Regions from separate parts of the Paraburkholderia caffeinilytica genome, predicted to be linked through region 1. Evidence: predicted binding sites of a transcription regulator. Region 1 holds the regulator's gene; the other holds the start of a gene.

Region 1 (4,100 bases):
GCAATTGCGGATGCAGGATCGGCCCTTGCGAAGACAGCGCGTAAGCGGTCGAGCCCGTGGGCGTGGCGACGATCAGGCCGTCGGAGCGCTGGTTGTACATGAAGCGCCCGTCCACCGAGACATGCAGTTCCGCCATCCCGGAGAAACCGCTACGGTTGACCACCACGTCGTTGAAGGCCAGTGCGTGATAGATCGGCGCGCCGTTGCGCATGATGCGCGCTTCGAGCAGCATGCGCTCTTCGCGCTCGAAGTTGCCCGAGAGCATTTGCGGCACGATCTCGCGCATGTCGGAGATCGGAATGTCGGTAATGAAGCCGAGCCGCCCGTGGTTGATGCCGATCAGCGGCGTGCGGTAGGGCGCAAGCTGGCGGCCGATGCCCAGCATCGTGCCGTCGCCGCCCAGCACGACGGCAACGTCGGCGCGCGCGCCGATCTCGGCGGGACGCAGCGCCGGATAGTCGGTGACGCCGATTTCGGCGGCGGTGTCGGCTTCGAATACAACCTCGAAGCCGCGTCTCGCGATGCACGAGGCGAGCTCGGTCAGCGGCTCGCCGATGCCCGGCGTATTGTTGCGCCCGACGAGCGCGACGGTCTTGAACTGGCTGGTCACTTGCATGCCGGCATTACACCATAGGTAGGGCCTGAAAAGAACCGCAGACAGACCCGGTAGCGAGCCGGCGCAAGCGGGCTGCCAGCGCATTGGGCGATTATCGTTAGAATGGTGAAACCTTGATGACATGCACGCCGGTTGTAGTGCGGCGGCGTGCCGCCGGCGGACGCACCGAAGTGGCGGCCGGCGAGGCGCGGAGCCCGAGTCCGGGCGGCGCGCTGGCAAGGACGCTGGACACGGCGCCAGTCAAGGCGCTGCACGGAACACCAGGCGCCGCCCCGCCAACCGGCGGCGCGATAGTCAGGGGTTGGCGCCGTTAGCGCTCGCTGTAGCCGCGTCATTGAGCTAAAATTTTCCGTCATGCTAGATCCTCGCGCACAAACCCTCCTCAAAACGCTGATCGAGCGCTACATCGCCGAAGGTCAGCCGGTCGGCTCGCGCACGTTGTCACGCTATTCCGGCCTCGAACTGAGCCCGGCGACGATCCGCAACGTGATGTCCGATCTCGAGGATCTGGGGCTTGTGATCAGTCCGCATACTTCCGCGGGCCGCATTCCGACACCGCGTGGCTACCGGCTGTTCGTCGATACCATGCTGACGGTGGAATCCGCCGCGGACGAAGAAGCGGTGATGCGTATCGTCAAGACTACGCTGCAGGCGGGTGAGCCGCAGAAAGTCGTCGCCGCGGCGGCCGGCGTGCTGTCCAATCTGTCGCAGTTTGCCGGTGTGGTGCTTACCCCGCGCCGCAGCCACGTGTTCAAGCAGATCGAATTCATGCGCCTGTCGGACAAGCGCATCCTGCTGATCATCGTGACGCCCGAGGGGGACGTGCAGAACCGCATCATGGCAACTCAGCGCGATTTTTCGCCGGCGCAGCTGGTGGAGGCCTCCAACTACATCAACGCGCACTTCGCGGGCCTCTCGTTCGACGACGTGCGCCGCCGCCTGCGCGAAGAAATCGACGAATTGCGCGGCGACATGACCACGCTGATGCACGCCGCGGTCACGGCCAGCACGGATGAGTCCGACACCGGCGAGACCGTGCTGATTTCCGGCGAGCGCAACCTGCTCGAAGTCGCCGACCTGTCGTCGGACATGGCGCGCTTGCGCAAGCTGTTCGATGTGTTCGACCAAAAGACCAGTCTCCTTCAGTTGCTCGACGTGTCGAGTCACGCCGCCGGCGTGCAGATTTTCATTGGCGGCGAGTCGAATCTCGTGCCAATCGAGGAAATGAGCGTCGTCACCGCGCCTTATGAGGTGAACGGCAAGATCGTCGGCACGCTCGGCGTGATCGGGCCGACCCGCATGGCCTACAACCGCGTGATTCCGATTGTCGACATCACCGCGCGGCTGCTTTCCCTGACGCTGAGTCAACAGTAACCGGCAGCAAGCCGCGGTTACTGCCGGCTGCGGCACTTCATGTCGCAAATGATGCGCGACGGCGCGCCGCTTGCCAATTGGCCGAATGGCCAGGGGCCCCTGGCGGACCTTGCAATGGACCGCGCCGCTATAATGAATTCCACCTGAACCGACTCTCCGCCCAAAGCGGTTACCTCTGCTGCCTATGCGCTTCGACCTCGAGCGGCCATCGCAGAACGCCACGTCACACCGTGTCGCCGTGTTGCTGATCAATCTCGGCACGCCCGACGCGCCGACGCCGCGTGCGGTCCGTCGCTATCTTGCGCAGTTCCTGTCCGATCCTCGCGTGGTCGAAATTCCGGCGCTGCTCTGGCAGGTGATCCTGCGGTTGTTGATTTTGCCGTTCCGGAGCCCCGCGTCGGCGAAGAAGTACGCGGCTGTGTGGATGCCGGAAGGCTCGCCGCTGCGTGTCTTCACGGAGAAGCAGGTGGAGGGTTTGCGTCATCTGTTGCAATTGAACGACTACACGGTGTTGGTCGACTACGCCATGCGCTACGGCACGCCCGGTATTCCGGCCATGCTGAACCAGCTCAAACTGGCGGGCGCCGAGCGTGTGCTGCTGATGCCCATGTATCCGCAATATTCGTCGTCGACCACGGCCACGGCTTTCGACGAAGCCTTTTCGGCCCTCAAGCGCATGCGCAATCAACCGGAAATCCGCACGGTGCGCCAGTATGCCGATCATCCTGCGTATATCGCCGCGCTCGCCGCACAGGTGCATCACTACTGGCATCAGCATGGCCGGCCGGACTTCGCGGCGGGTGACAAGCTGGTGCTGAGTTTTCACGGCGTACCCAAGCGCACGATGGATCTTGGCGATCCGTATCACGAGCAATGCCAGCAAACCGGCGCGTTGTTGATGCAGGCGCTGGGACTGACGCAGGTGGAATGCCGCATCACCTTTCAGTCGCGCTTCGGCAAGGCCGAGTGGCTGCAACCGTACACCGCACCCACATTGAAGGAATTGGGCTCGGCAGGCGTGCGGCGTGCCGACGTGTTCTGCCCGGGCTTTACCGCCGATTGCCTTGAAACGATTGAAGAGATCGGCATGGAAGTGCGCGACGAGTTCCTCCATGCGGGTGGCCAGGAATTTCACCGGATTCCCTGCGTGAACGCCTCGCAGCCGTGGGTCGCCGCGCTTGGCGAAATCGTCGCGCAGAATCTGCAGGGCTGGCCCGTGCAAGCGGTGCCGGTGCCGCATACGAGCGGGGCGTAAGCAGGCTCATGAATTACAGGATCTCGACCGAACCGGGCGCGAAGCTGCGCATCGACAAATGGCTTTGGGCGGCGCGCTTCTTCAAAACCCGTTCGCTGGCGGCGGATGCCGTCGACAAAGGGCATGTGCGCATCGGCGGCGCGAATGTCAAACCGGCCAAGGATGTGCGCGTCGGCGACCTGGTCGAGATCGAGATCGAGCGGATTGTCTGGCAAGTGGAAGTGCTGGGCGTGTGCGACGTGCGCGGCCCAGCCAGCGTCGCGCAGACGCTTTACGCGGAAACCGAGGAGAGCAAGGTGAAGCGGCAGGTCGAGCAGGAGCGGCGCAAGACGTACCGCGAGCCGGCTGCCGCTTTGCACGGCAGACCGACCAAGCGCGACCGGCGCACTATCGACAAACTTTCAGGTGGGGATTGAACAATTGTTCCATCGTCGCGTGCACACCGCCGTATTCGGTGGTGTGATCGTTGACGGCCCCGGACATGCAGATGGTCGTGGTGCCCGCGATCAGTACCAATGCGACCACCGATATTGCAAAGGTCAGTTTCACGGTACTCCCCTTGGGAAGATTCAGGACGGAAACAGGCGAATCAGGTGGAATTGAAAAATGTCGGTAAGGCTTACGTTAGATTAGGGTTAACGTGTCTTTTCCGACGCTTTATTGGAGCATAGGCCACTTGTCGGGCGCACTCAATCTCAATCTGATTGCGACGCAATAATGGTTGTAACCGGGCATTTCCGTCGCGCGTCCACGGTGCGAAAAGTTCCGGGAGAGGCGCTTGAAATGGGTCTTTCCGGCCCCATCTGCCGTTTCGATCCGCGTTAACGTACCAAGTTGTCTGTCGCAATTTTGCAA
Region 2 (4,100 bases), 130 kb from region 1:
CGGCTACGTGTACCTGAAGTCGAGCGGCAACTCGTCGGCAAAGTACAACCAGTTCGCGGTCGCGGCGGACTACTCGATCAGCAAGCGTACGGACTTCTACGCATGGGCAGCGTACACGACTGCATCAGGCACGCAAGACTCGTCGGGCACGGCCGCAGTCGCTGTCATCGGCTCGGCAACAGGCGATTCGGGCTCCAGCAAGCAGGCTACTGTAACCGTCGGTATCCGCCATAAGTTCTAATTGGTAGATGCCCTAAGGAAAGCCCGCATTGATGCGGGCTTTTTTGCTGTTATCACCCCGTTGTCACGCTCTTGCTAGTGCAACCTCTCCATGAAGTACAGGGAAGTGCTCGGGAGCGTTTGGGGAAAATATGCCCAAATCGCAGCTTGCCTTGCGAAGGGCTCTATCATCCACCGTCTCCAGAACGGTCACGCATTTCCCACACATTTCATTACTCGACCGAACTCTCGATTGGCGATCCTGAAGCGTTATTGTTTCGATGACGACCGGGCACAGATCGGGCGTTCAGCGTTGAATCGGCGCACTAGTCCTGAGTGGATGCATTGGTGGCGTCGGCCTGTACCAGCGCGCGCACGAGCAGGTACACGGCTGGCAGATTGTCGTCGTCACGTCGCCAGTCGACGGGTTCGTCGAGATCCATCCCGGACAAACGACTGTCCTCGAACCGGACAAACGTTGAGCGTACGGTCTCGTCGTGCCTTGCCCGGAAGCCCCGATTCTCGAAGACCTGTTCGTCGATTGTCAGCAGCGTGCGCCAGGTCGGCAATTGCGCGCCGCTTGAGTAACGGCGACGGCCATTGTCGAGGTAACGACCTGCGACCGTGGCAATGGTCTGCTGGAGGTCGAGCGACGCGCTGCGGAGTGCGCGTTCGAGGGCGACAGGATCGATGTCGTGGACATCCCTATCAAGAGCAGAGTCGTTAATCATGCTGTTATCTTCCTGAGGACTCACGGCAACTCGTAGCATCAGAGTTGATGCTTCAACGCTGCCTGGTTTCGCTGTGCCAACAACTGGCGGATCTGGGCAAGATAGTTATCGCCGACCGTGCAATCTTCAACAGGCCGGATAGGTTGACGAGGCGTTGGCGGACGTACGCCGAGATAGCGGCACACCGCTGACAGGTAGGGTTTGCCGTTGCCTCCCAGATGTCGCGCAGCAGCCGCCACGCGCACGTCTCCGACATGCTTGCGCAACCACGCAAGCGTTTCGCGATCACCGTCGTTCAAGATGCGGATGAGCTGGTTCATGACCGATCCTGTATATAAAAACAGTACTGTAAATTTATACAGTATTTGATCGGGATGCAAGTCAATTCGCAGGACGCCGGATTTGGCGGGAAGACGCGCTCGGGTCGGATAGTATGATGAATCGTCGGCGCTCGATTAACCCCGATCGAACGCCTCGATCACCATCTATCGAGGCCGTAGTGAGGACGGCCCTCAAGGTTCTGTTGTTGTCCTCGTTGGCTTTGCCAGCATGGTGACAGCGCTTCTGTCTCTTCTCTCAACCCTACGGCCATCGTGTCCAGGTTGGACGAAGCATTCCTGGCTGCCAGTGGGTTAAGGGATTTCCCCAGGCGAACGGTCGCCGGGAAAATGCGAGCGATCCGGTCGTCGATCGGCCCGTTCGCGAGTGATCGATGTCCAGTTTGACGGTGGCAAGACCATGCGGGTAGAACCCTGTTTTGAAAGGGAATTATTCGAGCCCGTCAGGATTTTGCTGCAGTGCGAGGTTCAGGCTCAAGTGAACGAAGTTCAACGGTAAGTAAATCCCGACAACGCCCGAGCAAGATCCCTTCTTGAATTTGTCACCACCCGTCCATATAATTAGCACTCGCTGCACGAGAGTGCTAACAACATCGCCGGCTGGCTCAGCCAGCCGGGTTTTCTCAGCGTTCTTCAGTCTCAATCAAGAGAGGAGTATGTATGAACCTTCGTCCTTTGCATGATCGCGTGATCGTCAAACGTCTGGATCAAGAAACCAAGACTGCGTCGGGCATCGTGATCCCCGAAGCCGCAGCGGAAAAGCCGGATCAAGGCGAAATCCTCGCAGTCGGCCCGGGCAAGCGTGACGACAAGGGCGCAGCAATCGCGCTCGACGTGAAGGTTGGCGACCGCGTCCTGTTCGGCAAGTACGCAGGCCAGACCGTCAAGGTCGATGGCAACGAACTGCTCGTGATGCGCGAAGAAGACATCATGGCCGTGGTGCAGAAGTAAGCGCAAAGCCGCTACTTTCCCGGTCATATCCAAAGAATTCAAGGAGTTAGAAGATGGCAGCTAAAGACGTCGTATTCGGTGATTCCGCCCGTGCCAAGATGGTCGAAGGCGTGAACATTCTCGCGAACGCTGTGAAGGTCACGCTGGGTCCGAAGGGCCGCAATGTTGTCCTGGAACGCAGCTTCGGCGGCCCGACGGTCACCAAGGACGGTGTGTCGGTCGCAAAAGAGATCGAACTGAAAGACAAGCTCCAGAACATGGGCGCACAAATGGTCAAGGAAGTGGCTTCCAAGACCAGCGACAACGCAGGTGACGGCACCACGACCGCAACGGTTCTGGCTCAGTCGATCGTCCGCGAAGGCATGAAGTACGTTGCATCGGGCATGAACCCGATGGACCTGAAGCGCGGTATCGACAAGGCTGTTGCAGCCGCGATCGAAGAACTGCGCAAGATCAGCAAGCCGTGCACGACCAACAAGGAAATCGCTCAGGTTGGCGCGATTTCGGCAAACAGCGACTCGTCGATCGGCGACCGTATCGCTGAAGCAATGGACAAGGTCGGCAAGGAAGGCGTCATCACCGTTGAAGACGGCAAGTCGCTGCAAGACGAGCTGGACGTTGTCGAAGGTATGCAATTCGACCGCGGCTACCTGTCGCCGTACTTCATCAACAACCCGGACAAGCAAGTTGCTGTTCTGGACAACCCGTTCGTGCTGCTGCACGACAAGAAGGTCTCGAACATTCGTGACCTCCTCCCGGTCCTGGAACAAGTCGCGAAGGCTGGCCGTCCGCTGCTGATCATCGCAGAAGACGTCGAAGGTGAAGCACTGGCAACGCTGGTTGTGAACAACATCCGCGGCATCCTGAAGACGGTGGCTGTCAAGGCTCCGGGCTTCGGCGATCGTCGTAAGGCCATGCTGGAAGACATCGCGATCCTGACCGGCGGTCAAGTCATCGCTGAAGAAACCGGCCTGACGCTCGAAAAGGCAACGCTGGCTGAACTGGGTCAGGCGAAGCGTATCGAAGTGGGCAAGGAAAACACGACGATCATCGACGGCGCTGGCGAAGCTGCAACCATCGAAGCACGTGTGAAGCAAGTGCGCACGCAAATCGAAGAAGCAACGTCGGACTACGACCGTGAAAAGCTGCAAGAACGCGTCGCCAAGCTGGCTGGCGGTGTTGCAGTGATCAAGGTCGGCGCTGCGACCGAAGTCGAAATGAAGGAAAAGAAGGCACGTGTCGAAGACGCACTGCACGCAACGCGCGCAGCTGTGGAAGAAGGCATCGTTGCTGGCGGCGGCGTCGCTCTGATCCGTGCACGCACGGCGATCGCCGGCCTGAAGGGCGCTAACGCCGATCAGGACGCAGGTATCAAGATCGTTCTGCGCGCAATGGAAGAGCCGCTGCGTCAGATCGTCACGAACGGTGGCGAAGAAGCCAGCGTCGTGGTGGCAGCTGTTGCAGCTGGCACGGGCAACTACGGCTACAACGCTGCAACCGGCGAGTACGTCGACCTGGTTGACGCAGGTGTCGTGGATCCGACGAAGGTGACGCGCACGGCGCTGCAAAACGCAGCTTCGGTCGCAGGCCTGCTGTTGACCACCGACGCAGCTGTTTGCGAACTGCCGAAGGAAGATGCGCCCATGGCTGGCGGTATGCCCGGCGGCATGGGCGGCATGGGCATGGACATGTAATTTCGATTGGGCCTCGGCTGAGGCCCAGTTGGAAACACATGGGGAAGTGCGTCGCGAGGCGTGCTTCTCGAAACGAAAAACCCGCAGAAATGCGGGTTTTTTGTTTTGCGGCCGGCGCTCAGGCGGTTCGCTATGACGAAGCTTCCACGCAAGCGGGATTCGCCAGA

What was found. The regulator HrcA, encoded in region 1, represses chaperone genes, less so after heat shock. The targets are predictions, from matches to a motif close to TTAGCACTCNNNNNNNNNGAGTGCTAA.
Region 2: the regulator HrcA is predicted to act here: its motif matches at 1,850-1,876, upstream of groES (co-chaperone GroES).

What each region holds. Positions count from the first base shown of each region.
Region 1 covers NZ_CP031467.1:2,708,963-2,713,062, forward strand. Annotated here, with positions in the region: gene DSC91_RS28415 (NAD kinase) at 1-616, opposite strand, end outside; gene hrcA (heat-inducible transcriptional repressor HrcA) at 971-1,990, shown strand; gene hemH (ferrochelatase) at 2,175-3,245, shown strand; gene DSC91_RS28430 (RNA-binding S4 domain-containing protein) at 3,254-3,661, shown strand; gene DSC91_RS37935 (hypothetical protein) at 3,633-3,794, opposite strand.
Region 2 covers NZ_CP031467.1:2,840,889-2,844,988, forward strand. Annotated here, with positions in the region: gene DSC91_RS28985 (porin) at 1-241, shown strand, start outside; gene DSC91_RS28990 (DUF2471 domain-containing protein) at 546-950, opposite strand; gene DSC91_RS28995 (CppA family protein) at 989-1,270, opposite strand; gene groES (co-chaperone GroES) at 1,949-2,239, shown strand; gene groL (chaperonin GroEL) at 2,293-3,933, shown strand; gene cysC (adenylyl-sulfate kinase) at 4,064-4,100, opposite strand, start outside.